Regions from separate parts of the Psychrobacillus sp. FSL K6-1415 genome, predicted to be linked through region 2. Evidence: riboswitches for the same ligand, from Rfam matches in the RefSeq annotation. Region 2 holds a riboswitch; each other region holds the start of a gene.
The links. Region 2 has a riboswitch for S-adenosylmethionine ahead of MKY60_RS16890 (bifunctional homocysteine S-methyltransferase/methylenetetrahydrofolate reductase). Riboswitches for the same ligand answer to the same signal wherever they lie in the genome.

Region 1 (8,144 bases), 520 kb from region 2:
CTAGTAGATCGGCTTTTTTATTTATCCCTAATAATAATAATAATACAGTTGATTTTCGTTGCAAGCGGACGCTTTCCGCAGGCGAGGCCGAGCCTCCTCGGGACAATGGGATTCCGTTCACAAATTAACGACACACGATGTATTAAATCTTTCGTATTTATGAATCCTCCCTGTGGGTCTCGACTTTCTCGCTTATCCTGCTGGAGTCGCCGCTTTCCACTACAATCAATTAAGTGTGTAGTCATTATTCATCAATTAAAATCAAGCCTTTATGAAAAACACGTTAAATATGCAGGGGCATCTAAAGACACTATCAATTGCAGTCGACAAATTGAGTGGAAAGCAACTATTAGTCATTCAATTCTACAAATTTTGGCTGTGAATGAGTAATGAAATTTAGTAAAATTATCCACTCCGCGTGTAAAAGGTAAAAGTCCGCAAGTAAATATAGGCCTAGAGCAAGTAAATCGTTTACGACCGCAAGTAAGCCACAGAAATGAGCGAGTAAACAATAGGTGAGAGCAAGTAAAGATAAATTAAGACCAAATCATTCATTAGATATAAGGATATTTATGCATCTTGAGTATATAAAATCAGTCTTCCTGTTGATATAGAATACAGAGGATTGCATGCAATGTAGAGGCTCTGGATTTGTTATCAAAAATTTTTAATTAGGGCATTTCTTATGGATTTCTTCAACTAATAAAAAAGTATACGACATAAAAATAGACGGTATCTATCGTATAGAGTAGCGTTAGAGCCCCCGAAATTGTATCTTCGGGGGCCTGCTCCATGAATAGGAAAGTAGCTTTTCTCTAGTTATCCAAAAATGCACTAACGTGTTTCTAGAAGTTGTAGAAGAGCGACGGACAGATAAGCGCCATAAAATTACCAAAAAAATGATGCTGGTTGGTTGTGACGGACGTCACAACCAACCAGCATCACTAAAAATTCAATCGGCAATAATATAGCAACAAGTTAGTCCAGAGCATTTCGGAAACGTTGGAAACAGGTTTTGAATTTAAAGGGTGGGCATTTTTTTTGAGTCTTAATTTCTTAATTCGAGGTTGAATCCTTAGTCACCGTTCAAAATGATTGCTCATCTCTTACAATATTATGTATGATAAAAAGAAAAAGGTGGTACAACATGACTATTCAATATTATGGCTATCCTAAATGTACAACGTGTAGAAAAGCGAGCAAATGGTTAAAGGACAATGATATAGAATACATAGACAACCATATAGCTGAAAATCCTCCAACTAAAGATTTGCTTCAAAAAATGTTCGAAGTAAGTGGCTTAGAACTCAAAAAATTCTTTAATACTTCTGGTATGAAATATCGAGAACTTGGTCTAAAAGACAAGCTTCCAACGATGTCAGAAGATGAGCAATTAGCCTTGCTTGCTTCTGATGGAATGCTTATTAAACGTCCAGTTGTTTTTGATGGTGAAAAATTAACGCTAGGCTTCAAGGAACAACAGTTTGAGGATGTTTGGAAGACTTCTTAAAGTCACTTGTTTTTACTATAAAAATATGTGAATATAGTAGATGAATGTATTATTAATGGAGAGGGGTATATATATGAACGCACCTAAAGATTTAAAATACTCAGCAGAGCACGAATGGGTAAAGACTGAAGGCGGAAATATCCGTATCGGTATTACTGAATTTGCACAATCAGAGCTTGGAGATATCGTGTTTGTCGAGCTTCCACAAGTCGGAGATGATATTAAAGCAGGAGATCCATTTGGTAGTGTAGAGTCTGTAAAAACTGTCTCTGAACTGTATGCACCAATAAGCGGTAAAGTAGTAGATGTAAATACAGAATTAGAAGATAACCCTGAATATGTAAACGAATCCCCTTATGAAAATGCATGGATGATTGTTGTAGAGCCAGCTGATGTAACGGAAGTCGATGGTTTACTTTCTCCAGAAAAATACGAAGAATTAATTTCAGAATAATTATGAAAACGCCGCTTAATGTCGGCGTTTTTTTCATATAATATTGGAAAGGGCATAGTTGGGAGAGATGCTGAATGGCTATTGTCTTTAGTGAAAAAATAATTATAGTTGAGGGAAGATCAGATAAATTAAAGCTTTTAAAATTACTTGATGAATCAACAGAAATTATTTGTACAAACGGAACGATATCCAATGTAAAGCTAGAAGAGATTTTAAGTCCTTACGACGGTATTCCTATTTATGCGTTTTTAGATGCGGATAGATCAGGCGAGCAAATTCGCTCCATCGTCAGGAAAGAATACCCTGAAGCTATTCATCTATATACCAATCCAATGTATTGTGAAGTGGCGACTACACCGTTCAAAGTTTTGGCATCCATATTAAAAAGTGTTAATATAAAAGTGAAAAGACAATATTTACTTTAGGATGATGTAATGTGAATGAATGGACACTTGAACAGTGGAACGACCATAAGAACAGTGGTCAGCTTACAATGTTCTATATTTATACACCCTTATGTGGAACATGCCAAGTTGCAAGTAAGATGATGCAAGTTGTACAAGAGATGATGCCTTTTTCAATTGGCCAAGCAAATATTAACTATCTAGAGAATTTTGCAATGGATTATCATATTGAAAGCGTGCCATGCCTGATAATCGCTAAAGGTGGAACTGTATATAAAAAGATATATGCATTTCAATCAGTTCCATTTATATTAGAGACAATAAAAAGTATTGACGAGCAAGTAGTCGTGTGATAACATTCGATATACCAACAAATTAAATAGTGTTACTCTTATTAAGAGTGGTGGAGGGAAGTGCCCTATGAAGCCCGGCAACCGTCATGTAAATGAAATGGTGCCAAATCACGCAAAGCTGTTGCTTTGGGAAATGAGAGAATGGATGAACGTTATTAAAATAAATAACTTAAAACCCTTCTGCTCTTTTGCAGGAGGGTTTTTTTAGATAGAAATGGGAAGTATATGTATTTACATAGTAACTGTTGACGCATTGAGTAGTTTTAAAATGCAGGATTAAAAATTCATACAATATTTCTTGAAGATAGATAGACAATTGAGCATTTCGTAGAAAGGTGGCAAGTTTCCCATGATTAGTTTAAATAATGTTTCGAAAAAATTTAGCACGAAACAAGGTACAATCGTTGCAGTTGAAGAGGTGAATCTTGACATAAAGAAAGGTGAAATTTTCGGCATCATTGGATACAGTGGTGCAGGAAAGAGTACACTTATTCGATTATTGAATGGATTAGAAAAGCCAACTTCGGGTCAAATTATCGTCAACAATCAAGATATTACTAAGATAAATGAAGTGAAGCTTCGTCAAGTAAGACAAAAGGTAAGTATGATTTTCCAACACTTTAATCTGTTATGGTCAAGAACGGTTGCGGAAAATATTGCTTTTCCATTAGAAATTGCTGGTGTTCCACAAGCACAACGTTCTTCGAGAGTAGAGGAACTAATTGATTTAGTTGGTTTAGAAGGTCGCGGACATTATTATCCTTCACAGTTATCAGGAGGACAAAAACAACGTGTCGGAATTGCGCGGGCATTAGCCAATCGTCCAGAAGTGCTTCTCTGTGATGAAGCAACCTCTGCGTTAGACCCAGAAACTACAGACTCAATTTTAGACTTATTAGTTAGTATCAATGAAAAATTAGGGCTGACAATTGTATTGATTACCCACGAGATGCAGGTTATTCAAAAGATTTGCGGTCGTGTTGCAGTAATGGAAAAAGGTCATGTAGTAGAAGAAGGAAAAGTACTAGATGTATTCCAAAACCCGCAACAACCTATTACGAAACGTTTTGTCTCGCAAGTAAGTGATTCCAATAAAGCAATACAAACAATACAGCATTTAAAAGAGCTATATCCAAATGGCAAGCTGATAAAGCTAGTATTTGTTGGAGAGCAAACAGAACAACCAATATTGTCGAGACTTATTAAGCAATTTGATTTAGAAGTCAATATTGTCCAAGGTAATATTTCGCATACACAAAATGGCGCATTTGGTACCTTAATCCTTCAACTAGAAGGAGATGCATTATTGGTGGATGAGGCCATCCGCTATATACATGAACAAAAAGTAAATACAGAGGTGATCAACAATGATTAATGATTTATTTCCTAATGTTGATTGGCCAAAAATGTGGGAAGCAACCGTTGAAACATTATATATGACTGCAGTATCTACTATACTGACAGCAATTATTGGGCTAGTGCTCGGTCTTTTACTTTTCTTAACTAGTCCTCATCAAGCATGGGCGAACAAGTTAGCGAACTGGTTAACAGGAGCTTTCGTTAATATATTCCGTTCCATTCCATTTATTATTTTGATTATTTTATTAATCCCATTAACGAAGTTTTTAGTTGGAACAATGCGTGGGCCAAATGCTGCATTCCCAGCTTTAGTTATTGGAGCTGCTCCATTTTACGCTCGTATGGTGTTGATAGCTCTACGAGAAATTGATAAAGGAGTACTAGAAGCAGCTAAATCGATGGGCGCTAAAACTTCTACTGTTATTTGGAAGGTTCTATTGCCAGAATCTATGCCCGCATTAGTATCAGGTATTACGGTTACGGGGATTTCACTAGTTGGTTATACAGCTATGGCCGGTATTATCGGTGCTGGGGGACTAGGAACGCTAGCATTCTTAGATGGATTCCAAAGAGGTAGAACAGATGTAACACTTGTTGCCACAATACTAATATTAATCATGGTATTTATAATTCAGTGGATAGGCGATTTAATTACTACAAAAATAGATAAACGATAATAGGTGTAAACGAGAGTACTCGATCACATAGAAAACATAGGTAAAAAGGGAGAGATTTGAAAATGAAGAAGTTATTAGCTGGAGCTTTATTATCAGTGAGTGCATTAACACTTGCAGCGTGCGGAGAAGAAGAGGGTAGTAAACTTGTAATAGGTGCATCGAACGTACCTCATGCAGTTATATTAGAAGAAGTTAAACCAATTCTTGAAGAACAAGGAATTGAACTTGTTGTAGAATCGTATCAAGATTATGTATTACCAAACAAAGATTTAGATTCAGGTGACTTGGATGCGAATTATTTCCAACATATCCCTTACTTTGAGTCACAAAAAGCTGATTTTGGATATGATTTTGCTAACGCTGGTGAAATACATATTGAACCAATCGGTTTATATTCTAAAAAATACGGTTCTATTGAAGAGCTTCCAGAAGGTGCAACAATTCTAATGAGTAACTCTGTTGCAGATCACGGTCGTATTCTTGCTATGTTAGAAGCAAAAGGACTAATTAAATTAGCAGATGGTGTTGACAAAACAAAAGCTGAAGTGAAAGACATCGTTGATAATCCTAAAAATCTTGAATTTGACGCTAACTATGAATCAGCACTGATGGTTCAGTTATATGAAAACGAAGAAGGCGATGCAGTATTGATCAACTCTAACTACGCAATAGACGCTGGTATCAATCCATTAGAAGATTCTATTGCAATTGAAGAATCTAATGAATCTCCATATGTGAATATCATTGCTGTAAACTCAGGTGATGAAGACAATAAAGAGATTAAAGCTTTAGTAGAAGCATTGAAATCTGAAGAAATTCAAGACTTCATCCTAAGCGAGTGGGGCGGATCTGTAGTACCAGTAAAATAATAATATTATTTGAGGAAACAGACATCTTCGGGTGTCTGTTTTTTTTGTGCAGGCGAATGGCGAAAGCCCAAAAGGAAGTCGCAACCGCCCGCTCGAGTATTTTAAGCGCCCGAACCAACCTGCTATCCGCCCGGGGGGAGGACGAACGCCTGAGAGGAAGTCGCAACCGCCCGTTCGAGTATTCTAAGCGCCCAGGCCAACCTGCTATCCGCCCGGGGGTAGGACGAACGCCCAAGAGGAAGTCGCAACCGCCCGCTCGACTATTTTAAGCGCCCGAACCAACCTGCTATCCGCCCGGGGTAGGACGAACGCCCGAGAAGAAGTCGCAACCGCCCGTTCGAGTATTCTAAGTGCCCAGGCTAACCTGCTATCCGCCCGGGGGTAGGACGAACGCCCGAGAGGAAGTCGCAACCGCCCGTTCGAGTATTCTAAGTTCCCAGGCTAACCTGCTATCCGCCCGGGGTAGGACGAACGCCCGAGAAGAAGTCGCAACCGCCCGATCGACTACTTTAAGCGCCCGAACCAACCTGCTATCCGCCCGGGGGGAGGACGAACGCCCGAGAAGAAGTCGCAATCGCCCGATCGAGTATTCTAAGTGCCCAGGCTAACCTGCTATCCGCCCGGGGGTAGGACGAACGCCCGAGAAGAAGTCGCAACCGCCCGATCGAGTATTCTAAGTGCCCAGGCTAACCTGCTATCCGCCCGGGGGTAGGACGAACGCCCGAGAGGAAGTCGGAACCGCCCGTTCGAGTATTCTAAGTTCCCAGGCTAACCTGCTATCCGCCCGGGGTAGGACGAACGCCCGAGAAGAAGTCGCAATCGCCCGATTGAGTAGTCAAAGTGCTCGAGCCAGTCTGGTATCCGTCCAGCAGAAACTGAGCACTAAAAAGAGTCAATACCGCTTTTCAAGCATTCTTTATTCACCAATCTGCACAATAAAAAAATTTAGTCTAGAAAAGACTAACTATTCGTGATATTGTGTTGAAGAGGTGATGATAATTTGATAATTAAACCGTATTCCCCTTCAAAATATGTAGCAAGAATGTCTGATTTAATAGAAAGACTTTCTCCGCAACATCCACAATATACAAGAATTTCTAAAGAGATAGGTGCTATTAAAGCAGGAGATTATGGTGAAGAGGTTATTTACAAAGTGCTAGAGCAAATGAAAATTCCATATAGATGTTATATTTTTCACAAGGTGTTTCTCTTTGCGGAATTTGCATTTGAATTAGACTTCCTGATAATAACCCCATATGGAGTAGTAATTCTTGAAGTAAAAAACATCATTGGGGAATTAGAGTTTTCGACTAATCCATCACAACTTATCCAACGAAAAGAGGATGGAAGAATAACTAAATATCCTTGCCCCGCAAATCAGTTGAATGAATATAAATATCAACTTTCTCAGTTCTTCCTCCAGTATAATATTTCAGTCCCAATTCATGGTGTAGTAATCTTTGCGTCTCGTAATAGTTTTGTTAAACATTCAGTCAGCGGCGTTAAAATAATGTATAGGAATGAAATGCGTTCCTTCCTACGACATTTCCCCGAAAATAGTTCAACCCTAAGTCAAAAAGAAATGGAGAAAATAAAAGAAGTAATTCTAAGAAGTACCTATTCGCCTCCATCCATTCCTCTTATCGAACATTTCTCAATTTCACTTAAAGATTTAAAGCTCGGAGTAAAATGTGAAAGCTGCGGATTTATTGGAATGCAGAAAATAGCCCGAACTTGGTATTGTCCTACTTGTAAAGAAAACAATTCATATGCACACAAAAAAGCAGTTTCCACTTATTTTTCGCTCTGTAAAGAAACTATTACTAATAAAGAATGTAGAGAGTTTCTACTTTTAAACAACAGGTATGAAGCAAAAAGAATTCTATCAAGCTCTGACTTAGTAAAATACGGAAAAGGCTCTAATACTTACTACACGAACTACAGTTCAAAAAAATGTTAATAGAATATTATGTATACTACTAATCCTATTCACTTTAATAAGTGACTGTGCTAAAGTGTATAAATGTTATTAATAATACATTTGTGCATATGAGGAGGACATCGTATGAAGAGGTTTGGGTTATTGCCGCGAATAGTGATAGCGATAGTATTTGGTGTTTTATTGGGACTAGTTGTCCCTAAAATAGTGGTAGAGATAATGGCTACTTTTAATAGTATTTTTAGTGCCTTTTTAGGGTTTATTGTTCCTTTCATTATTATTGGGTTTATTGTTCCAGGGATAGCTAAGCTTGGAAAGGGTTCTGGTAGATTACTTGGTATTTCTACGGGAATTGCCTATTTATCTACCATTGTAGCAGGCTTGATAGCATTTTTTGTCGCATCAAATTTACTGCCTAAGTTTATAGGTGGTAAAGAGAGTGTTAAGTTAGAGAATCCGGAAGAATTTTTAATTGGGGGCTTATTTGAAATGCCGATACCTCCGATGATGGATATAATGACAGCATTAGTTTTCTCATTCATTATGGGGATTGGGATTTCCAAACTAAAAGGAAACATG
Region 2 (8,144 bases):
CCTCGACTCGAGATATTATAAATGATGAAGAAAAAGATGATAAGAAAGTCGAAGCATCTGAAGTAAACCTAGACAAGAAATAAAACTGGTTGGTCCTGACATCCGTCAAGACCAACTTTTTTATTATAAAACTTGAGTCAATTCATAATCTACCTTTTCCACGATATCCGTGACAGTTACATTATTGTATCCCTTTTTCTTTCACCTGCTGGACAAAATGCTCTTTAAAGAAATTTTGTTCTTCGCTATTGAGTGATTTTCTGAATTCATGAGCATTCCTCCATTGTTTTATACATAGTGAAAATTATACATGATTAGCTTACCTTGAACCAAACTCTTTTAAGTTCGTCCATATTCCTATATCTGTTTAAAAGGAGTACTCGTATGCGTTCTTTTCTACTATTTACATATTTACAGGCACTATCTTGTATATTTCCAGTAATCATATTTGCAGCTCTAGCCCTTTCAAAATTTGTAGCTATCCCATTTATTCCTAGATACGACTTTATCCTCCTCATTTGTATAATTGGACAAGTATTTATGCTCGTTTCAAAATTAGAGACTTGGGATGAGTTTAAGGTAATTTGTTTATTTCATATTATTGGTCTTGGTTTAGAGTTATATAAAGTACATATGGGTTCTTGGTCATATCCAGAGGAGGCATATAGTAAGGTGGTTGGCGTGCCTTTATATAGCGGATTTATGTATGCCAGTGTTGCGAGTTATATTTGTCAAAGTTGGCGAAGAATGAATCTACATATGTATAATTGGCCGAAACCAATTTGGGCAGTTGGAATTAGCACTCTTATTTATTTCAATTTTTTTACCCATCATTTTACTTATGACATTCGTTGGGTTCTTAAATGCTTACTTTTAATCATCTTTTTCCGCACAGTAGTAACTTTTCAATTGAAGGAAAAGGTTTTTAAAATGCCCATGATTCTCGCATTTTTATTGATTGGTTTTTTTATTTGGATCGCTGAAAATATCGTGACCTTTTTAGGAGCATGGCAATACCCTAACCAAGCGGAAACTTGGTCTCTCGTCCATATCGGGAAAATTAGCTCGTGGTTTTTACTAGTGATTATTAGCGTAATTATCGTTGCACAATTGAAACGAGTGAAGAGTCGTACTTTGTGATTGTTGTTTGGTTTAGGTGATTGATTATTGTTCAGCATTAATCGATTTCATCATCAGAAAAACACTGCCAAGAAGGCAGTGTTTTATTTTTAATCTACAACAAAGTACCTAGCATCTGGATGTGCAAATACAATGGCAGAAACGGATGCTTCTGGTTCCATCATGAATTCTTCAGTAAGCTCTACTCCAATGATTTCAGGTTTTATCAAGCCAAACAGTTTTGCTTGATCATCTAGATTTGGACAGGCTGGATACCCGAAGGAAAATCGCTGGCCTTGGTATTTTGCAGCAAAACGATCGCGCATGGTAAAATCGGTTGCATCAGGAAAACCCCATTGGTCTCGGATTTCTTGATGAATTCGTTCGGCAAATCCCTCTGCTAGTTCTAGCGCAGTTGCTTGTAATGCATGACTTTCTAAGAATTTCCCTTGTTCTTTCAGTTTTGCTGCTTCCCCACGAACTCCATGTCCCGCAGTAACTAACATTAGTGCCACATAATCCATTTCTCCACTATCTACAGATTTTAAATAATCTGCTAGACAAAGGAAGGGTTGGGCAGATTGACGTGGGAATGTGAAACGCTCGATTTCTGTTTTCGAGTCGGTTGGGTCATAGATAATTACATCATCTCCATCCGCTTGTGCAGGGAAAAATTGATATACCCCTTGTGGCTTCAAAATATCCGACTGTAAATATCCAGTGACTAATTCATGTAAATTTGTTGCCCGCTCGTCTTTCTCTGCTAATAGTTTTTCACTATACCCTTTTAATCCTAAATGATGACCTATCAATGTTCGCATATTCACATATGGGTGTAAGTGCGCGACGGAGTAATCCTTTAGTACATGTCTCCGAACATCCTTTGGTACATATACCCGAACATCATCACGTACGGTTTTTACTGGTTTTTCTAAAACAGCCACTGCCTGCTTTGCTGAGCGATTAGCTTCTGCAATTTTTCTTTTTTCCTGTTGAACTCCAAGTTCGACTAATAAAGTCTCTTTATCCTCTTCATTTTGCAATCGATTGGCAAGATCTAGTCCCTGCATCGCATCTTTTGCATATAGGACTGGTCCATCATATTGAGCGGAAATTTTCGTTTCGGTAAAACGACGAGAGAGAGCTGCCCCCCCTACAAGTATAGGGACATCAATACCTGCTTCTTTAAAATCTTGAGCAGTAATAACCATTTGCTGTGCTGACTTTACAAGGAGTCCAGAAAGTCCAATAATATCGGGCTTTTCCTTTCGAATAACCTCTATTAAAGTCGCTGGAGTTACTTTAATTCCGACATCGATTACTTTATATCCATTGTTACTTAATATGATGTCTACTAAGTTTTTTCCGATATCATGCACATCGCCCTTAACAGTAGCTAGAACGATTTTACCTTTACCAGAGTCATCCTCTTTTTTCTCCATGAACTGCTCCAAATAAGCAACAGATGCCTTCATTACACCTGCACTTTGAAGAACCTCTGCAACTATTAACTGATTGCCATTAAACAGTCGCCCTACTTCAGCCATCCCCTTCATCAAAGGGCCATTAATGACATCTAGCGGAGCATCATACATTTGAAGTGCAGCTTCTAAATCAGGGATAAGTCCCTCTTTTGTCCCCTCAATAACATAATAAGCAAGACGTTCTGGTACTGTTTTTGGTATATCATCCTCGGTTTTTTCTTTCTTTTTATCGCGGTAAAAATCGGTAAAATCAGCAAGTGTCTGATCAGTCGTTGTAAATAATAGCTCATTTGCCATGTCGATTTCCAGTTTAGGAATAGACGCATATCTTTCAAGCTTTTCAGTATTTACAATCGCGTAGTCCAGTCCAGCTTGCGTACAGTGGTATAAATAGACAGCATTCAGCACTTCACGACCAACTGGTGGAAGACCAAATGATACATTACTAACTCCTAAAATAGTCAATGCTCGTGGTAGCTTCTCTTTTATTAGACGGATACCTTCAATTGTCTCAACTGCTGATCCTATATATTGTTGGTCTCCTGTTCCGACTGGGAATACAAGAGGATCAAAAATTATATCTTCTGGTGCAAGTCCCCATTTATTTACTAGTAAATCATAGGAACGTTCTGCGATTTCTAACTTCCTCTCCCTTGTCACCGCCATTCCTACTTCATCAATTGTTCCAACTACTACTGCCGCACCGTACTTTTTCACTAGAGGCATTACTGCTTCAAATCGCTCTTCCCCGTCCTCTAAGTTAATGGAATTGATGATTGCTTTTCCTTGGGAATATTTAAGTGCTACTTCTATTACTTTTTCATCTGTCGAATCAATAACAAGTGGTACTTTAACTTTTTTCACGACCTCTTTCATGAAGTTAGTCATATCCTCTAGTTCATCGCGGTCGGGATTTGCGAGGCAAATATCAATAACATGAGCTCCACCTTTAACCTGTGCTCGCGCAATTTCAGATGCTTCTTCAAACTTTTCATCCACGATTAAACGTTTAAACTTCCGAGAACCTATTACATTCGTACGCTCCCCTATGAATAAAGGACGCATTGACTCATCATATTGAAGAGGCTCAATTCCAGAAACAACATGCCCTTGTCGACCCAACTCTACCGGTTTACGTGGAGCAAGATCTTGTACTGCTTCTCGGACTGCTCGAATATGAGCAGGGGTCGTTCCACAGCATCCACCCACAACATTTAACCATCCCTTTTCAGCAAAGCCTCTTAGCTTTTTAGAGAGTGATTCTGGAGATTCATGGTAATGCCCTTCTTCATCTGGTAAGCCGGCATTTGGATAACAGCTCACATATCCATCCGACAACTCAGATAACGAGCGGATATGATCTGTCATAAATTCTGGTCCTGTCGCACAATTTAAGCCTACCGAAAGTGGTTTAATATGCTCGATTGAAATATAGAACGCTTCGATACTTTGCCCTGCAAGTGTCGTTCCCATTGGCTCTATGGTTCCTGAAATCATAATAGGTAGCTCTTTATTCAATTCCTTAAACGCCTGTTTGATACCGATTGTTGCAGCCTTCACATTCAGCATATCTTGACTAGTTTCCAGTAAGATAACATCTACTCCACCTTCTACTAAAGCCTTTGCTTGCACATAAAAGTCGTTCGTAAGTTCATCGAATGTGATACCACCTGTGACTGATAATGTTTTTGTCGTCGGTCCAATTGCCCCCGCTACAAATCTCGGCCAATCCGAAGTAGAAAATTCCTCTGCACATATTTTAGCTAGCTGAGCTGCACGAAAGTTAATATCATATGCCTGATTACCGAGATCATATTCATTTAACACTACAGGAGTTCCACCAAATGTATTCGTACAAATAATATCAGCACCAGCAGCTAAATATTCACGATGGACGTGTTCAATAACATCCGGTTTTACTATATTTAAATACTCATTACAACCGTCGTATTCATCCCCTCCGAAATCTTCGGGATTAAGATCCGCATTTTGAATCATCGTTCCCATTGCACCGTCAATAATTAGTATTCTTTCTTGGAGTTGTTGCTCAATTAGATGTTTGGACATAGCTGAACCCTCTCTCTTTCTTTCGATCAATCTCTTGAATATAATGAATTAATTCAAGAGACATATCGTATCGGAAAAATGGCGTAATTATATAAATACCGTTGAATAGCTTCGCTGCTGTATCTATTAATTCCTTTGAAATTTGGATACCTTCTGCAGTAGCTAGCTCTCTATCATCTCCACATAAACGCATACGCTCCAGTACCTCTTCGGACAATTTTATACCTGGTACTTCGTTGTGAAGGAATTCTGAATTACGACTATTAGTCAGTGGCATAATTCCAATGAAAATAGGGGTTGATAAATGCTTAGTCGCTTCATAAATTTCATGAATTTTATCTTTCGAGTAGACAGGTTGTGTGATGAAATAATCTGCTCCACATTCTATTTTCTTCTCTAGTCGCTTCACTGCACGGTCCAGAACACGAACGTTCGGATTAAAAGCAGCAGCTACGGAGAAATTAGCTTTTTTTCGTAGTGACTTTCCTGAGAAAGAAATACCTTCGTTTAATTGTTTGATTAGTTGTATCAATTCTAGGCTTGATACATCATAAACACTTGTCGCCCCAGGGAAATCACCAATTTTCGTCGGGTCTCCAGTTACAGCAAGAATATCATGGATTCCAAGCGCATCCAGCCCCATTAAATGAGATTGAAGACCGATTAAATTACGATCACGGCATGTAATATGAGCAAGCGGTCTAATATTTTTTTGGTGTTTTAACATCGAGCCCATTGCCATATTACTAATACGTGGGGAGGCTAATGAGTTATCCGCCATTGTCACTGCATCAATTCCAGCAGCATATAGCTTTTCTGAACCTTCCATGAATGTAGTCGTGTCAAGATGACGAGGAGTGTCTAGCTCAACAATAATCGTCCTTTCTGTTTTTGCTTTTTCATGGAGAGCCAGTGTGTTAGTCGGCTTGGCGTCTTGAATAATAATCGGCTTTCTGTTTTCAACAACCTTACTCGTAATCGGCGCTAAATGACCAATATGTTTTTTTACTGCTTCGATATGCTTTGGTGTCGTCCCGCAGCAACCTCCTATTAGTCGTACTCCAGCATCCCTAAGATATAACGCCGCTTTTCCAAAATATTCAGCATCGGACTCATAGACAATTCGCCCTTCATCTATATCCAGTAAACTAGCATTTGGATAAGCAGAGAGAAAAGCCTTATTCGGAAGTTTTACTCCTTCAAATGCTTGAATTGTATGATGGGGACCTAGTCGACAGTTGACTCCAACTATGTTCGCTCCAATTGCTTCAAGCTGAAGCAGAGCATCATTAAGTGGTAAGCCATTTTGCAAAATACCAGGCTCATGCATGGATACTTGGGCTATAATTGGTATATCAGTTAAGGTACGAAGATGAGTCACAGTAGTCTTTAATTCTTCTAAGTCATAATAGGTTTCGAGTAATAAACCATCTGGATCTCCCGCTAACAGCTGGATGGCTTGCTGATCGAGTGAATGGATAATCTCACCGAGCGTGGCATCACTTTTCCGAATTCCTCTAATGCCCCCAATCGTACCTATGACAAATTGGTTTCCGGGTGCAGCAGCTCTTTTAGCAATTTGGATAGCCGCTTCATTTATTTCTTTCACTTGGTTTTCTAGCCCGTAACGCGCCAATTTAATGGCATTCGCTCCATACGTATTCGTTTGAATAATATCTGCTCCGGCCTCAATATAATCCTGATGTATCTTCTCAATGATTTCCGGCTTTTGAATGTTTAATTCTTCATTGCAATAGTCAATTCCGTACGAATAAAGTAGCGTACCCATTGCCCCATCCGCTGTCAGTATGGACGACTGTAACTTCTCTAATAAACCCATTTGTATCCATCCTCTCCATATAAAAAAGCCTTCCATGAAAAGAAGGCTTTACGAGTATGCAAGATACCACCTTCTCATCTTTCAGACTTTGTTAAGTCTGCTGGATTTAGCACCTGACCAATTAATTGGCTGGTTGCTGAAGCTTCGTAGGGCCAGTCCCTCGGCTTCTCTTGATAAGAATTTCATTATTCAATTTTTTAATTAAACATATCGTACCTTTATTCCATTAAAGCGTCAAGATGTGTTTTGAATTTTCTATACACTTCTCTTAGTGTTTATTTATCCTATTTAAGTGATTTTCTTCTTCATTCTAGTGATTCTTCGCTACATTCTAGCGATTCTCCGTTGCATTCTAGCGATTCTCCGCTACATTCTAGCGATTCTCCGCTTCATTCTAGCGATTCTTCACTACATTCTAGCGATTCTTCACTACATTCTAGCGATTCTTCGCTACATTCTAGCGATTCTTCGCTACATTCTAGCGATTCACTCTTTTTCTATCTTTTTCAGTATATGCACAGGTGCTTTACCATATCCATTTATACTTAGTGTTTCTGGATGTTCCTATCTTGGTTAAATTCATTGATTGCAAGATTCTGTGCGCGATATATTTTGATTCTAAATGAAGAAAGTCTCTACATTGTTTATTAGTTATAGTATCACTAATCAGCATAAACCAATCCCTTATGGCCTTTTCATGTCCGAGCTTATCAAAATAGCCACAACGAGGACAAGTCCAGCCATTTTTTCTTTTTTCCATTCCATGAAAATCACAGCTTTCACACTGGACACCGCTTCTTAAATCTTTAGGATTAATACCCCAGCGTCCGCACATTGGAAAGGGAATATAAGTTTGTTGACCTACTTTTATTTGATTTTCAAATTTTTTCATTTTTTCAGAATCAAAATATACATTTTCGCGGGGAAGATTACGTAAATATACTGGGATGGTTTGGGGAAGAATAGCACTAAGTTTTTTCGGTGGTTCAATTACTCTCACTTTTGGATTGCTAAGAACAATCACACCGTATATTGGGATTGTCAGCCCATGATTTCCCAGCCATTCTTGTAGCAAATGAATATTTCGCGATAACTGGATTTCTGGGCTTTCAAAAACATCGATTTTACCATCGAGTGTTTCGCGCTCTAACTGCGCAGGGTTTTGTTTGAAAAATAACTTTCCACTTATATTTTTACTTTCGAGAATTACTAAGAAATAGGGAGTAAGAAAGATAGCATCTATTTGGAACTTACCGTTTGAATCTAATCCGATATTTTCAACGAAAAAGTATTCAAAAGGAAATGTATATTTCGCAAAAACTTCACTTATTCTACGTTCACCTTGCAGTCCAGCTTTTGCTGCCTTTTCTTTAGCTAAGATTATCTCCTTTTGAGGATGTGTATCATTCAATCTTTTTGCTAACATTTGTAAACCAATTAAATTATATTCGCAAGAATCCATTACTTTAAGCATACTTCACCTCCAATTGAATCGTAGCACAACAAAAGAAAATGTAAATTTCACCAAATAAGCAACTATTCAATTTTCCCCATAAAAAAATGGCCAAAAATGAATTTTGGCCAGCAAACTTAATCAACTATTGAATTTATAATATTTTCTGCTGTTTCTCTAC
Region 3 (8,144 bases), 690 kb from region 2:
TTTGATGAGCCAACTTCCGCACTTGATCCAGAAATGGTTGGAGAGGTGCTTAAGGTGATGAAAGAGTTAGCGGGCACAGGACTTACTATGTTAATAGTTACACATGAAATGGAGTTTGCTAAAGAAGTTGCTGATCGAGTTGTTTTTATGGATAAAGGAGTAATTGCTGAGGAAGGAACGCCTGAACAAATCTTTAACAATCCAAAGGAAGATCGAACAAAGGCTTTCTTAAAACGAACATTAAGCTAACAACAGCATGGGGGAATCGATAGGTGAACCTTTTCAATCTGATTAAAAAAGATCAGGAATACTGGCTTGTGGATCAACTAAAAGTATCTTATGTTCCAAACATTGATTACTTAATTGCATTTGATAAAATATTAGCAGAGTGGAAAGAAGAAAAAGTAGCATATTTATCACTATTAATAGATGAAGAGAATGAGGACTGGATCTTCAAGCGTCGGTTTAAAAAAGTGTCTTCTATTGTAGAATACACAAAGACATTGGAAGGACCATTTATAAGTTCTGGTAGCTTTCAAGTACAATCTCTTTCCGATAGTCATATGACTGATTTGGCTTTTGCTACATTGTACGATTCATGTAGGAGTGGTTCAGCTAACAAAAATAATATATTTACTATCAATCAAATAATGGAATCACTTGAAAGTGAAATAGGTGTTAAGTGGCGAGACCATTGCTTTATCTTTTCTCAAAATGCAATGAACTACGGTATTAGTATTCCACATATTGAACAAGGGACTACTGATGAGGGAAGAATGTTTTACTTTGGGGTTGTACCAGAACAACGATGCAAAGGATACGGAACGATATTTCATGCTATTTCATTAGAACTCTTGAAAAATTTTGGTGCGAAGGTATATGTGGGAAGCACAGATACAAATAACAAGCCCATGAGACGTATTTTTGAGGCTAATGGATGTATATTACGAGATATAAAAGGAATTTACCGAATAGACATAAAAAAGTGGAATTCATAAAATGAGTCCACTTTTTTTGTTTTAGAAAGAAATAGCCGCAGAAGCAGTAATTGACTACCTTATCGTTATTCATTTATTCCTAGGGTAAGTAGGTATTTTTATTGTTCTACTACTTCATCTTGGTAAACTGGAACCCATCCCTCTGTTGTTACAAAAATGCGAACAGCAACAACTTTACGATCCTCAGATAATGTGAAGTAGTGTGTAATATTCTCGGGCACAGATATCAAATCACCAGGTGAAAGATGAACTTCAAAGTAGCGTTCATCCTTGCCTTGTATGATGAAGATACCGTGACCACTTACAATATAACGAACTTCATCGTCGGTATGAAGGTGCTTTCGTTCGAAATTTTTTAACAGTTCGTCTAGGTTAGGGTTTGAGTCAGATAGAGAAATAATATCGGCGGACTGGTACCCGCGACGAGTTGAGATGTCGTCTATTTCACTTTTGAAAGCTTTTAGAATCTCTTGCTTTTCATCGTCGTCTAAGTTAAATTTTTCACGAAGGTTTTCTGGTAACTTGTCTATATCCCAATGTTCATAAATTACTTCCTGACTTTCTAAAAATGCTTCTACCTCGTTTTGTGCTTCAATTGTTTCACTTGTTTCTTGGATTTTAATAATAGCCATCAAGAATCTTCCTTTCTATTTTAAGTGTATTTGGTGTAATGCTAATTGATACTGAAATAAAAACTCACAAGCTTCTAGTAATTTTTTTGCCTCAAACCCATCTTTTCCCCAAACAGTTATACCATGGTTACGAATAAGGATTACTCCTTTGTCAGCAGAAATATAAGTTGTAAACACTTCCGCAAGTTTGGGAATATGAGCGTAGTTAGGAATAATTGGTATGGAGAGTATTGCATCTTCTTCCCACATACCAAAAGCTTTAATGAGTTCAATGCCTTGAAAATCTACTGAACCTTTATCACCGTACAACTCAGAGATAACGTTATTTGCAACTGTATGGATGTGAAGACTGCAAGCAGCATTTGTTTCTCGATATATTGCACAATGGAGTAATGTTTCAGCAGATGGTTTTAAAGGAGTATTTTCTACTGGTTTTCCAGTAGCATCAACAAGCAAAAAGTCTTCCGATGTCCTCTTTTTTTTATCTTTACCACTTGCAGTTACTAGAAACTCCATAGGATTATCACGTACTTTAATAGCGAGGTTTCCACTAGTTCCCATAAACCAATCTCTTGCAGCGAGTTCATCTTTTATGTCCGCAAGTTCATCCCATTTATCTTGTAATGTCATAATTTCACGCCTAACCTAGCGTTCATAATGTCTATCACATCGTGGAAGTTTTCAAAAGGTTCATAGGGAATATTTAATTCCTCACACTTTTCGATTAAGAAATCCCTTGCAATAATGATATCTCCTAATTTTGCCGCTTCTAAATCGGTAATGGAATCCCCAATTACAACACTCATAGCTTCTTGGTCAAGAAGTGTACGAATAATAGATGGTTTACAACAACCACATCCTTGGCTAGTACATTGTTCATCACAACTATGTGGAAACTCAATGTGAATTGTATCCTTAGAAAAATCGGATACATTACAATAAACTCCTGCAAATGGCCTGAAAGGTTCTAGTAGCTCATGGACGAAAAAGTCTATACCACCACTTACGATGTAAAGTGGGATGTTATGATTTTTTGTAAAAGATACAAATTCACTAAAACCATCGCGGATGACAGCCTGTTCAAGTACAAAAGAAATAATTTCATCTTTTGATTCAATAGGGAGGAGAGAGAACATCTTTGCTACACCATCTCGTATGGAAATACGTTGACTTAAAATATCCTCTTTAATTGGAGTCCATTCGGGTGGAGCGAATTTTTCCATGATTGCCATAATGTTATCTTGATTGGTTATAGTTCCATCGAAGTCACAAAAAACTACAAGTTTACTCATATTATAACCCCCATAATTCAAGTGCAGTTTTTAACTCACTATGTTGTTTTGCTGCCTGTACTAATGGAATTTCTTCTAAAACAGCTGTTACTGCCTGCCTAAAAGCCAAACCGCCCCCAGTTGCACCGGCTGGATGACCATGTATACCACCTCCAGCATTAATAATGCTATCGATTCCATAGTCATTCATTAAAAGGGGTACGAGACCCGGGTGAATGCCTGCAGATGGAACTGGAAAGCTTTGTTTAACTTTACTGGCTTTTGTTAGTTCTTCACCTAAAGAAAGAGCTATAGACTTTTCTAGTGCAACACTGCCATAAGGAGAAGGGAATAATGAAAAGTCTGCTCCTGCATAACGAGTAAGTTTTCCTAGAATAAGTGATGTTGAAACTCCATAATATGCTGAGGAAGTGAATGCTCCACTATAAGCTGGATGTGCCATAAGTGGCAATTGAATTTCATCGTCTTCTGCTAACATCTGAAGGGCATCTAATCCGTAAGTATGAACATTAAATAAAAGTGCATCTGCCCCAAGTTCTCGGGCTTTTTTGGCCTTATCTTTTAATTCAAATGTACGTCCTGATAAATTTACTGCATATAAAGTACGATGTCCTGTCTCTTCATACACCTGTCTCAATACTTCTCGTCCAGTAGCAATACGTGATTCAAAAGAAGTTAGTGGATTATCGAATAGGATTTCGTCATCTTTTACAAGGTCAACTCCACCATATGCCTGTTGTTTAAGTTGTTCTGCTAAATATTCTATGTCTCTTCCAATGACTCCTTTGAATATGCTCATGATTAGCGGACGTTCATAAACTCCTAATTTTTCTCGAACACCCTTAATGCCAAAGCGTGGTCCGGGGAAATGAGACAAAAGATTCGTATCGAATTCTAAATCTAATAACTTCACTTCACCGTCTAGGGATAGTTTGCCATAGACCGTTGTTAATATTGCTGGAATATCAGTAGAAAAATTTGCAGCAGGGTAGAATATTTTAATTTCTGCTTTTATTTTTTCAGGGTGAAAGGGGTGCTGGATATCCTTGGATTCGGTAACGGATATTACATTTCCTTTATGTTTTTTTAACTGTTCTTGTTCTAACAAAGCTAAGTCAGTCCAAGAACCAATAGTCAATCCAAGTGCAATATCTTCTGCCTTTTTTTCAAAAGAGCCAGATTTTCCATATAGTTGATAGTGCGCAGTGATTCCGCTCATTTTTTCACTCCTAACTAAAATAAATGCGCAAGCGCCTATGTAGCCCAGACTAGCGCTGACCAGATAACATAAAAAACCTCTTCAAATAAGAAGAGGTTAATAGTTTAACAACTTCTTATTTCTCAGCCTTTTGGCTGCAAGAATTAGCACCGTGTTCAAAAATGAATCGGTTGCCGGGTATCATAGGGCTTGTCCCTCCACCTGCTCTAAATAAGAAAAATATTCAGTTGATGTTTAATAAATTATATTGATTATTCCATGCAATAAAACTTCTGTCAACAAGAAAATTAAAAAGTATATATATTCAAAATACTGTTGACATAACTTTTTCTATTATGCTAGGATTCTAATCAAACATCATACTTGTACCGCACTCTTATCAAGAGCAGGCAGAGGGATAATGGCCCGATGACGCCCAGCAACCGACCGTAATACCGTTGTGAGACGGGGCGCTTTATGCGCCGGAATGTAAGATTCCGTAAGGCACGGTGCTAATTCCATCAGAAAGTTTACTTTCTGAGAGATAAGAGGTTCAGAATCTCTTATTCTTGGCCTCTTTCTTTTGGAAAGAGGTTTTTTATTTTGAGAATGAAAGGAAGAATTAAATGGCGGTAGTAGCGACAAAACAATATCAATCATTAACACCAGAATCTGCAATTTCTCTAGCAAGCGAATTATCTTTGTTCCCGAATACAGCTAAATTAACTTGCGAAGAAATTGGTGATGGAAATCTAAATTATGTTTTTCTTATAACAGATCAAACGAGTGGCAGTGGAGTTATTATTAAACAGGCCTTGCCCTATGCAAAAGTAATAGGGGAAAGCTGGCCGCTAACTCTAAAAAGGGCAAAAATTGAAGCTAGTGCCTTAAAAAGACATGGAGAATATGCTGCCGATCTAGTTCCAAAAGTCTATGAAACGGATGAAAATTTAGCTATCACAGTCATGGAAGATTTATCTCATCTCACAATCGTACGTGAAGGATTGATAAAAGGTGAGTCCTACCCTAAATTATCGACAGATATAGGGAACTACCTAGCTCTAACACTTTATCATACTTCTGATTTTGCTCTTCACCCCTTTGAGAAAAAAGCGCTTGTAATAGAATTTTCAAATCCGGAATTGTGTAAGATCACAGAGGATTTAATCTTTACCGATCCTTTTTTTGACCATGAAACAAATGACTTTGAACCTGCATTACAAGTCGAAGTAGAAGCAATCTGGAACAACAAATTATTAAAGCTTGAAGTGGCAAAATTAAAAAGAAGTTTTTTAACCGAAGCGGAAGCCTTGCTGCACGGAGATCTCCATACAGGAAGTGTTTTTGCGAGTGAAGTAGAAACTAAAGTGATCGATCCAGAGTTTGCTTTTTACGGTCCTATTGGTTTTGATATAGGATTGTTTTTAGCAAATTTAATAGTCCAATCTATTACCAGAGAAGGCAAACAACGTGATGTCATACATGGTCATATACGAAACACTTGGACCACTTTTTCTACTAAATTTGCAGGTTTTTTGGAACTGAGTGAATTCGATTCATTTAAAGATATAGAGGGATACAAAGCATTTTTGCTAGAAAAAATATTCCATGATTCACTAGGATTCGCAGGCTGTGAGCTTATTCGTAGAACAATTGGACTCGCACATGTGAAAGACTTGGACAATATTGAAAACGAAAAGAAACGAATTTTACTAAAAAAACAAACTCTAAAAACTGGAGAAAGATTAATAGTGAGTCGTCAAGAAATAGACTCAATAGATGCAGTAATTGAGTTGCTAGGAGAAATTATTTATGAGTATTCCATTATCGATTAAGTGGGATGGTAAGCAGTTAGTAGTCTTAGATCAACAGAAACTTCCTCATGAAATTGTCTATATAAAACTTGAAGCACTCAAAGATGTTTACGAGGCGATTATTACCTTGAAAGTTCGTGGTGCCCCTGCCATTGGTATTACGGCAGCATATGGATTAGCTATTGAGGCCCAGGGCTATAAAACAAATTCGATGATAGATTTTCTAGCATTACTAAAAAAAGATGCAACATATTTGGGTGAATCCCGGCCAACTGCTGTCAACTTAGTTTGGGCACTTGACCGTTTGTTGAAAATAGTGAGTTTAGTAGATAGTGTTTCGGATGCAAAGCAGATATTAATTGAAGAAGCAATTGTAATTCACAAAGAAGATGAGGAGTCCTGTCGGAATATTGGTGAATTTGGACTTTATTTACTAGGTGATAAAACCAAGGTAATGACCATTTGCAATGCGGGTTCTATTGCCACTGCAAAGTATGGTACTGCTTTAGCTCCGTTTCATCTAGGAAAGGAACTTGGCAAAGAGTTTGAAGTATTCGCATGTGAAACTAGACCTGTCTTTCAGGGGGGCAAGCTGACAGTGTGGGAGCTGCAGCAATCAGGAGTCGATGTGACACTTATAACTGATAGTATGGCTGCACACACAATAAGTGCAAAGGGAATAGAAGCAATTATTGTTGGTGCAGACCGGATAGCAAAAAATGGAGATACAGCAAACAAGATAGGAACTCTTAACTTAGCTATTCTTGCTTTCGTATATGGAATTCCATTTTATGTGGCAGCACCATCCTCTACATTTGATTTATCCATAAATAATGGAGTAGAAATTCCAATAGAAGAAAGGAAGGCAGAGGAGATTACACTTATTAACGGCAAGTCTATTGCTCTATCAAATACAAAAGTTTTCAATCCTGCTTTTGATGTGACACCAGCTAAATATATCACTGCCATTATAACGGAAAAAGGAATTATTTATCCAGATTATTGTGATAATATTTCCGCTAAATTAGCGAAATCAATTGAAAAGGAGAAAATTAATGAAAACTAATAAGTATTGGTTGTTATTCACGATTTTGGTTATTGGAGTATTGTTAGGTGCATGTCAACCAAAAGCTGAAGGAGAAGCAAGTACATCATCTAGCAGTAAGGGAGAGGCTTCAGAACATCCGCTAACTGGTAAAAAAATTGCATTAGTTATGCAACAAAATTTAGGGACATTTTCAGCTCAATATATTGAAGGTGTAAAAGAGCAGGTAGAGAAATTTGGTGGAAATGTAACAGTGTTTACTTCTGAAGGGGATTTATCTAAAATGGCCTCCAATTTAGATGCCGCGGTGAATCAAGGAGTAGACGGTATATTAATAGATCACGGTACAAAAGAAGCACTGAACCAAGGAGTAGAGAATGCAGTAGCAAAAGGGGTTCCGGTTGTCGCATTTGATGCAGGAGTAGAAGTCGAAGGGGTAACCTCTTTAGAACAAGGTGATGAAAAAATGGCTAAAATGACGCTAGAGAAGCTAGCGGTAGATTCAAATGGTGATGCGAATATCGTAAAAATATGGGTAGCAGGTTTTGCGCCGATGGAAAGACGACAAATAGCGTATGAGAATTTTCTAGGAGAGAATCCAGGGATTAAAGAAATTGCAACATTCGGTGCAGCCACGCAAAATACAGCTTTAGACACTCAATCACAAATGGAAGCGGTATTAAAAAAATATCCAAATAAAGGTGAAATAACTGCAGTTTGGGCTGCTTGGGACGAGTTTGCAAAGGGTGCAGTTAGAGCGATAGAACAAGCAGGACGTACGGATATTAAGGTATATAGTATCGATATGAGTGATGAAGATTTACAGATGATTCAAAATGACAATAGTCCATGGGTTGCATCGGCAGCAGTAGATCCTAAGGATATCGGTCGTATTCAAGTCCGTTATTTATACCAAAAAATTAACGGTGGGAATGTAGAAGAAAAAGTCGTATTAGAACCAGTTTTTGTTGATGCATCTAAATTACCGGCAGAAACAGTAACGACTAGTGAACTAAGTGACTATATTGAAGGTTGGGGAGCAAGTGATCAGGGTTACACAGATGAATTAAAAGGATTAGAAGAAAACAGATAAAAAAAATTAAGCTGTCCTGTTTTAATAGGGCGGCTTTTTCTAAGAAAGGAGAAATTCATGCTTAATTCTTTT
Region 4 (8,144 bases), 1.5 Mb from region 2:
TGATTCTGATGGAGCAACAAATGACAACCTTAAATTCAGAAGGGATGGAGCGCCTGCTACAACAATACGGAGAAGTACAAGAACAATTTACACTTTTAGGCGGTTATACAATGGAGTCTGAAATTGAAAAAGTAGTGCAGGGACTTCAGTTGAACCAATTCGTAAACCAATCATTTGCTAGTTTAAGTGGTGGCGAACAAACAAAAATAATGATTGGGAAAATTTTACTGTCAAATCCAGATATATTATTGTTGGATGAACCGACGAATCATTTAGATTTATTTGCAGTTGAGTGGTTGGAACAATATTTGGTTAACTATTCAGGGACTGTTGTAATCATTTCGCATGACAGATATTTCTTAGACCAGGTCGTAAATAAAATTGCAGATTTAGAAGAAGGTGAGCTTTCTCTTTATCATGGAGATTATTCTTCCTTTATTTTAGAGAAAGAAGCTAGATTAATGCGTGAGTTCCAGGAGTATGAGGAACAACAGAAAAAGATCAAAAAAATGAAGGATGCAATAAGACGACTTAGACAATGGGCAAATGAAGCGGTTCCACCAAATCCAAAGTTATTTCGTCAGGCACGTAATATGGAAAGGGCACTAGAGAGAATGGTAAAAGTTAGAAAACCTTTAATCGACCCGAAAAAGATGGAGCTTTCCTTTGAATTTGCTTCTAGAAGTGGAAAAGAAGTAGTTATGATGAAAAATGTATATAAATCATTTGGAGATAAAGCATTGCTAGAAAATGCACAGCTAAATCTATACTGGAAGGACCGAGTTGCGATAGTAGGTCGAAACGGTTCTGGTAAATCCACTATATTAAATCTTCTGCGTGGAGAGATACCTATTGACAATGGAGAAGCTCGGTTAGGTAGTAATGTCCGGGCAGGTTATTTGTCGCAGCATTATGAAATTCAGGATCCGAAGTCTAGGCTAATTGATGTATTTCGAAGTGAGTTAAATGTGGTCGAGGGAGATGCACGACATATTCTCGCAAAATTTATGTTCTATGGACCAGATGTATTTAAGCGAATAGGTGATTTAAGCGGTGGTGAGCGCATGAGACTTCGGTTAGCACAGCTCATGCATCAGGATATTAATCTCCTAATTCTTGATGAACCGACGAACCATTTAGATATTGAGTCTAGAGAAGTACTTGAAGATGCTTTAGCTGATTTTGATGGAACTATATTGGCCGTATCACATGATCGGTATTTTTTAAATAAATTATTTCCTAAAACTGTCTGGTTAGAAAAAGCCCAGCTCACTACATTTGAAGGACCATATGAGTGGGCTAGAACAAAATGGGAGGAAATGTATTCTAAGCGAGAAGTAGAAGATGTTTCAGAGAAAAAGACTAAAACTAAACAACCAACAAGGGAACGTGTAAAAGAGCGAACAATCGATGAAGAAATTTCTTGTTTGGAAAGTGAAATTTCATATTTAAAAGAAAATGCAAAAATAGAAACTGATTGGGGAATTTATGAAAAGCTTATCGAATCTATTCAAGCAAAAGAAGAACAACTTGAAATCTTATTGGAGGAATGGATTGGTTAGGAAGTATTAGAATTACTTATAATGATTATGACCACCTTTTAAGAAGGTGGTCTCTTTTGTGAGATTTCAAGTCAGGTATCTCAAATTGGAAGATTTATTTTTAGTTCCTTTATTTTCATTAATAATATGTTTGAAATCATCATCTGCAGAAAATATGATAGAAAGGTAAATAAGAAGGTATTTCACCGAAATTTGTTTTTTTGAAGAGTAAGTTATTTTTCATGCATTAATATTCTCTCATTGTGCCGATATAATAGTATAAATATACTTATATATGGAATATTCATATCGGAGCATATTCAATACATAGAGAAGGAAGATGAGTAATGCGTAAATCTATAAAGTGGAAAATAATTATTGCTGTTATGGCTCTAATTATTGTAAGTATGGCACCATTAATAACCATTAGTACGAACACTATTAGTAAAAAGACGGAAAAAGACTTAATTGATCAAAGCCAAGTTATAGTTCAAGAAATGTCAACATCAATTCAGAATTATTTAGCTACATATGAAAAAGGGCTTATTCAATTATCAACTTCAAATGATATTGTAGATTTTCATAATAGTGCTAAAGCAACTGATGGAGTTTTAGCCAAGAAATTAGAGAAACAATTAGATACTAAATTTAATGAATTTGTTTCATTATATGACGCTGTAGCTTCAGTCTACATAGCTTTACCTGATAAATCGATTGAAATTATCCCAGAAGCAGACCTAGGAGCAGATTTTGATCCTACTTCAAGGGAATGGTATTTAAATGCAGTTTCAAATAAAGACAGTTTCAGCTGGTCTAAACCTTTTGTAGATGCTTCTACTGGAGAATATGCAATTTCTGGTGCAAAAGCTGTTATTAGAGATGGCCAAGTGGTTGGTGTATTAGCCATTGATATTCTATTATCCAAATTAACAGAAACGTTAGCAAACAATGAGTTAGGTTATGAAGGTTATCCAATTATTGTGGATGCAGATGGTAATGCTATAGTTCATCCCACTTTATTTGGTGAAAACATATCTGAGAATTCATCAGTTAAAAAAATGCTATCTAGTTCCTTGGAAAGTGGAAATGTGACTGACGGAACGGAGAGTACTAATACAATTACTGTATTTACAACTATACCAGAATTGGATTGGAAAATAGGAGCTGTTTATGAGGAAAATAAGATAAACCAAACAGCAGACAGTATACGTACAATGATAATAATAATTGTTTTAGCCATTGAGGCAATCATATTTATCGTATTATATTTCATGATTAGCGCTATTTTAAAACCAATCGGCCAACTAAAAAAATTAATGGATTCTATTGCTGATGGAGATTTAACTGTACAAGCGAATATAAGGTCTAAGGACGAAATTGGTCAACTTGCTACAAACTTCAACAAAATGTCTAGCAGTATGAATGGAATTATTCAGGTTGTAAAAGAGTCCGCAAATAATGTGCAGTCAAATTCTGAAAATTTAAGTGCTGTAGCTGAAGAAACAAATGCTTCTGCGGAACAAGTGTCATTAGCTGTTAGTGAAATTGCAGAAGGTGCATCTAAATCAGCAGAAGATGCTGGTGAAGTAACAGAGAGTTCCGTGCACTTAAGCGAGCAAATCAATCTCATTAACGAAAAATCAATAACGATGACTGATATAGCTACTAAAGCAAATTTAATGAATACAAATGGTCAAAACCAAATGAGTGAATTGAAAACTTCTTTCCAAAACTGGGAGTCTAATCTTACCTCCATGTCTACATTGTTTACAACTTTAGAAGTTAGAGTAAAAGCGATTGGCAGTGTTATGGAAACCATTATGGAAATCTCATCACAAACAAATCTCCTCGCACTGAATGCAAGTATTGAAGCGGCCCGTGCAGGTGAGCATGGAAAGGGCTTTGCGGTCGTTGCGGATGAGGTGCGAAAGCTTGCAGAACAATCTGCTAAAGCCACAGAGGAAGTAAAACAAACTATTACGGAGCTACAAAGTGAATCCCATATTGTAGGGGAGCAAATGACAGACACCATCAAAACATTCCGTGAACAAGGTTCTGTTGTAACTGATACTGAGTTAACATTTAGTGAAATATCAATATTGATGAATAGTTTACAAACATCTATTGATGCAGTTTCAGCAGAAATTGAACAGGTTTCCAACTATAAAGATCAGGTAGTAGATACTATTCAAGTGATGGCTGCAACTTCAGAACAAACCGCAGCAGCCTGTGAAGAAGTGAGTGCGTCTTCTGATGAGCAGTTACGAGCGATTCAGTCGGTTGCTGCAGCATCTGAGACCTTAACAGAGCTTAGTGATAAACTTGCGGAAGCAGTGAATCGTTTCAAAGTTTAAAAGAAGTTGAATTATTGGAAAACACATGTTAATATTCTTTAATAAAGAACAATATAATTTAATAACTCTTATCAAGAGAAGCAGAGGGACATGGCCCGTTGAAGCTTCAGCAACCTCTGATTTATCAGAAAGGTGCTAACTCCTACAAGATATAATTTCTTGAAAGATAAGAATCGAGAGCAAAACGTTCACCCTCTTTTCTTATATAAAGGAAAAGAGGGTTTTTAAATTTAAGGGGGAGTACTATTTTGCCGATAAATATACCTAAACAATTACCAGCAGCTGAACTTCTTAAAAAAGAGAAAATATTTATCATGGATACCGATCGAGCAATAACTCAAGATATACGTCCATTAAACATAATTATTTTGAATCTTATGCCTGAAAAGGAGAAAACCGAACTTCAATTGTTACGATTATTAGGGAATACATCCCTCCAAGTAAATGTGACTTTTTTACATATGGCAACACATGATTCCAAAAATGTTAGTAAAACTCATTTAGATACTTTCTATACGACTTTTGAGGATATCAAACACAGAAAATTTGATGGAATGATTATTACAGGTGCTCCAATTGAGCATTTACCATTCGAAGATGTTAATTATTGGCCTGAAATGACTGAAATAATGGAATGGTCCAAAACGCATGTGACCTCTGTTCTTCATATTTGTTGGGGAGCGCAGGCAGCGCTTTATCATCATTATAGTATTGGTAAATTCGACCTACCCAAAAAATGTTTTGGTGTATTTAGTCATCGGTTATCCGATCCAACCATTCAATTAGTACGAGGATTTAATGATGAATTTTATGCACCTGTATCTCGTTACACTGCTGTGTTATACGACGAGATTAAACAAGACCCTCGACTGATATTGCTTTCCAATTCGGAAGATGCAGGTGTTTTCCTAGTAATATCTAAAGATAAAAAGCATATTATGATTACTGGTCACTTAGAGTATGATGCAACAACACTTGCAGATGAATACCAAAGAGATATATCAAAAGGTGTGGAGATTGATGTTCCAGAAAATTATTTTCCAAACAATGATCCATCACAAAAGCCAATGAACTCATGGCGGTCACATACACATTTGCTATTTTCCAATTGGTTGAATTATTATGTTTACCAAGAAACACCTTATGAATGGGAATAACTTTACAAAGTTGGTGTAGCTATGAATATTAGGTGGAAAAGAGAAGAAATAATTTTTGAAACATTGTATGAAGCCGATGTTTGGGCCGATTCTTTAGCAAATGAAATTTACGGAAGAATTTACGATGGATATATAACCTCAGACTACAAAATTGCTTATTCTCTTGCTTTTAGATTAGCTTCGATAGACACATTTAGAGTCAATACTCAGCAGGATGGATTAAATATATATAAAGTATGGGTGACTACCTAATCTGAAAAATAAGATTCAGGATTGAAGATGAGAGGGTAAGGTTCTCAGTCAACTCATAATTTAGAGAAAGACTGGGTACTTTTACTTTTAGTGGAAAATTAAAACAACCTGAGTTCATCTAAATATGGACTCAGGTTGAAAATTGTTATTAAATTTTAGGGTTTCACACTCCATTTACTTGTTGAAATGGTATATATTCCAAATATCAGGTGTTTCAGAGCCGATATACCAAGCAGCTGCTCCACCTAAGTTAAATTGGTTAGCAAGGTCAATACGAAGTTTGATAGATTGTTTATCCTCTACCCATATTTGGTGCTTATCCCCGTTTGCAGTAAATTCCACATAATTTTGCTGGGTATTTTGATCCCAAACTTTTATAAGATTTTTTGAAGAGATAATTTGTTCAACCTCACCCATTGTACGGTCGATACTTTTCACTTTTTTTGTCGTTAAATTAGTAATCCATTCTCTTGTGTAGAAAGGTACCGCCAAGATAATCTTGTGAGATGGTACGTCTTCCAGTAACAGTTCAATACCTTCTTGAACCCATGGCATAGAAGCTACAGACCCCGCTATTGGACTACCTCCCCAATGCTCATCATACCCCATCATAATGATATAGTCAGCAACCTGACCTAACGCATAACGGTCTATACTGCCAGACCAAAAAGGATCCTTGTTTTCGCGAGTAACGTCTACAGATACTTTAATTCCGTGTGGATGAAGAGCGTTTTTAAGTTCGGTTACGAAGCGGATAAAATCTTGCTTGTTTTTCGGATCGATGTTTTCAAAGTCCACATTTATTCCATCGCTTTTTGTTTGAACTAAAGAATTTTTAAGCGTTGACACTAATTTTTTGCGTTTTTCAGGATTACTTAATACCAAGTCAGTTAAAACTGGGTCGAATTTATTTCCAATTAGGGGCCAAACTTTCTTGCCTTTGTTATGTGCATCTTTCAGATAATTTGTGTCAGCTGTAATTAAAACAAAATTACCTGTGTTGTTTAAAGTATACCATCTTGGTGACACCACATTTAAATTAGAGTGCTTCAATTGTTGTGAATAATTTTGCGAACTTCCGTTATACTTCCATCCCATTACGATTCGTTGCTGGTTCGTTTGTTTTAAAAGTGATTTATTAACCCAGCCTTTTTTATCACCCAACAACTGAATTTGTACGTAATAATCGGGAATGTTTAATTTTTGACCGACAATTAGGTTTGAAGATTGTAGTCTGTTCAACTTAGTTAAATCATTTATAGTTACATTGAATTTTTCAGAAATCTTCCATAAAGTATCACCATTTATAACAGTATATAGTGTATGTGTTTGTGGAATTATTAATTTCTGTCCAATTCGAATTTCTGCTGAAGATAGCTTATTTGTCTCTTGAAGTGCACTAAGTGGAATCCCGTATTGGTTTGAAATTTTCCATAATGTATTTCCAGGACTTACAGTATGCACTATAACGGTAGATGAGTCTCCTGATGCAGTAGATAGGACAGGGAATTCTTCTCCTTTTTTTAAAGTGGTGATAACAGTCGAACCTTGTTTTGGTAAACTTAATACGCTAACGTTATCTATTTGAACAGTCCCCACTGTAAGTGAACTACCAGTGGCTGTACTTTGTATAGGGTGAGAGCTTAGAAATAAGACAAATATAATAAAAATAGGAAGTACTTTTTTCACTTAAACCCATTCTCCTCTAGTTTGAAAGTAGTATTATAACTTTCATATATTACTATGTTTATAAATTAATAGATACAGGTACTTTGTGGTAAGTTCACCAATACAAAATGGGCGACAATAAGAAATGCTTATTAACATGCGGAATCTGTGAAATGCCCACAAAAAAAGCCAACTTCCAAATAAGTTGGCTTTCAGCTTGAAGACAAAAGTATTTTTATAAACTGCTATGAGTAATAATAAATATCTTTAAAGAGGTTGCTTTATCTAAATAAAAGTATTTATAGTGGAAACCTTTAAGGAGTTGTTTATAAGGCAAGGACCACCACGAAGACTCCTGTTGGAACAACTTGACCAATGTCTTTGCGACGAGTAACCGCAGGAGCATATGTTTTCACCGTGACGAGGAGGCTGAAGCCAAGCCCACGGAAAGCGAAGTGGTGGTCCTTGCAGATTTTAGTATACAACTCTATGCACCAAAAATTGAGTTTCTCTACAGTCTGAAAGCCAACTTCCAAATAAGTTGGTTTTTACTTTTTCCTATATATTAACTACGTTGGTCAGATATGGTTGCATTATTATTAGCTGCACTAAGAGCTTGAAGATTATCATATGGTGGTCCAGTAGTTGTACCGGCAAATAATACGATATCAAACTCATTCATTGGAATACCCCATGAGTTGCCCACAAAAGTAGTGAAAGCTCTGTCTACTAAGAAAGCGCCTTTTGTGTTATATACTACATTATTATCTATCTCGCCAGTTACATTTGGATTAATGTATATCCCGGTTCGTAATGAATAAAACGTATTTCCCTCAACGACAATGTTTATCCCGCCTTGTGATACTACTGCCCGGTTTACAACCCAGTTTGACATTGGCAATGCTTGTGGTGGACCAAATATCGTATTATTTAATAAGTTTGTATTTGTACCACCAATTTGGATGAATTCCTTTGCATATGGAATATCACTAGTTATTGTTAGACCGTTAATTGTAGTATCAGTTGCAGTAATTAATAAGGCTATAATATCTGCTTGAAGAAGAAGAGTTGTTCCAGGTTCTCCTAATAAGGTTATTCCCATTTTGTTAACTAAAATTTGGGAAGTGATTGGATATGTGCCACTTAAAATATGCACGGTTCCTCCAGGATTA

Region 1: another riboswitch for S-adenosylmethionine. It lies ahead of MKY60_RS14145 (methionine ABC transporter ATP-binding protein); the one in region 2 lies ahead of MKY60_RS16890 (bifunctional homocysteine S-methyltransferase/methylenetetrahydrofolate reductase).
Region 3: another riboswitch for S-adenosylmethionine. It lies ahead of mtnW (2,3-diketo-5-methylthiopentyl-1-phosphate enolase); the one in region 2 lies ahead of MKY60_RS16890 (bifunctional homocysteine S-methyltransferase/methylenetetrahydrofolate reductase).
Region 4: another riboswitch for S-adenosylmethionine. It lies ahead of metA (homoserine O-acetyltransferase MetA); the one in region 2 lies ahead of MKY60_RS16890 (bifunctional homocysteine S-methyltransferase/methylenetetrahydrofolate reductase).

The regions. Positions count from the first base shown of each region.
Region 1 is NZ_JBBOOQ010000001.1:2,958,073-2,966,216, reverse strand. It holds gene MKY60_RS14165 (arsenate reductase family protein) at 1,148-1,510, shown strand; gene gcvH (glycine cleavage system protein GcvH) at 1,584-1,964, shown strand; gene MKY60_RS14155 (toprim domain-containing protein) at 2,039-2,389, shown strand; gene MKY60_RS14150 (thioredoxin family protein) at 2,401-2,721, shown strand; SAM riboswitch class I at 2,757-2,861, shown strand; gene MKY60_RS14145 (methionine ABC transporter ATP-binding protein) at 3,071-4,096, shown strand; gene MKY60_RS14140 (methionine ABC transporter permease) at 4,089-4,757, shown strand; gene MKY60_RS14135 (MetQ/NlpA family ABC transporter substrate-binding protein) at 4,820-5,626, shown strand; gene MKY60_RS14130 (nuclease-related domain-containing protein) at 6,669-7,586, shown strand; gene MKY60_RS14125 (dicarboxylate/amino acid:cation symporter) at 7,692-8,144, shown strand, end outside.
Region 2 is NZ_JBBOOQ010000001.1:3,481,503-3,489,646, forward strand. It holds gene tatA (twin-arginine translocase TatA/TatE family subunit) at 1-83, shown strand, start outside; gene MKY60_RS16880 (DUF817 domain-containing protein) at 385-1,140, shown strand; gene metH (methionine synthase) at 1,230-4,670, opposite strand; gene MKY60_RS16890 (bifunctional homocysteine S-methyltransferase/methylenetetrahydrofolate reductase) at 4,651-6,510, opposite strand; SAM riboswitch class I at 6,582-6,690, opposite strand; gene MKY60_RS16895 (NERD domain-containing protein) at 7,037-7,984, opposite strand; gene MKY60_RS16900 (protoporphyrinogen oxidase) at 8,101-8,144, opposite strand, start outside.
Region 3 is NZ_JBBOOQ010000001.1:4,170,157-4,178,300, reverse strand. It holds gene MKY60_RS20620 (amino acid ABC transporter ATP-binding protein) at 1-249, shown strand, start outside; gene MKY60_RS20615 (hypothetical protein) at 273-998, shown strand; gene MKY60_RS20610 (1,2-dihydroxy-3-keto-5-methylthiopentene dioxygenase) at 1,097-1,630, opposite strand; gene MKY60_RS20605 (methylthioribulose 1-phosphate dehydratase) at 1,646-2,260, opposite strand; gene MKY60_RS20600 (2-hydroxy-3-keto-5-methylthiopentenyl-1-phosphate phosphatase) at 2,257-2,922, opposite strand; gene mtnW (2,3-diketo-5-methylthiopentyl-1-phosphate enolase) at 2,924-4,141, opposite strand; SAM riboswitch class I at 4,254-4,358, opposite strand; SAM riboswitch class I at 4,515-4,671, shown strand; gene mtnK (S-methyl-5-thioribose kinase) at 4,747-5,955, shown strand; gene mtnA (S-methyl-5-thioribose-1-phosphate isomerase) at 5,933-7,000, shown strand; gene MKY60_RS20580 (sugar ABC transporter substrate-binding protein) at 6,990-8,072, shown strand; gene MKY60_RS20575 (sugar ABC transporter ATP-binding protein) at 8,130-8,144, shown strand, end outside.
Region 4 is NZ_JBBOOQ010000001.1:1,993,788-2,001,931, forward strand. It holds gene abc-f (ribosomal protection-like ABC-F family protein) at 1-1,562, shown strand, start outside; gene MKY60_RS09330 (methyl-accepting chemotaxis protein) at 1,889-3,895, shown strand; SAM riboswitch class I at 3,961-4,068, shown strand; gene metA (homoserine O-acetyltransferase MetA) at 4,144-5,052, shown strand; gene MKY60_RS09340 (hypothetical protein) at 5,074-5,304, shown strand; gene MKY60_RS09345 (LysM peptidoglycan-binding domain-containing protein) at 5,479-6,993, opposite strand; gene MKY60_RS09350 (hypothetical protein) at 7,538-8,144, opposite strand, start outside.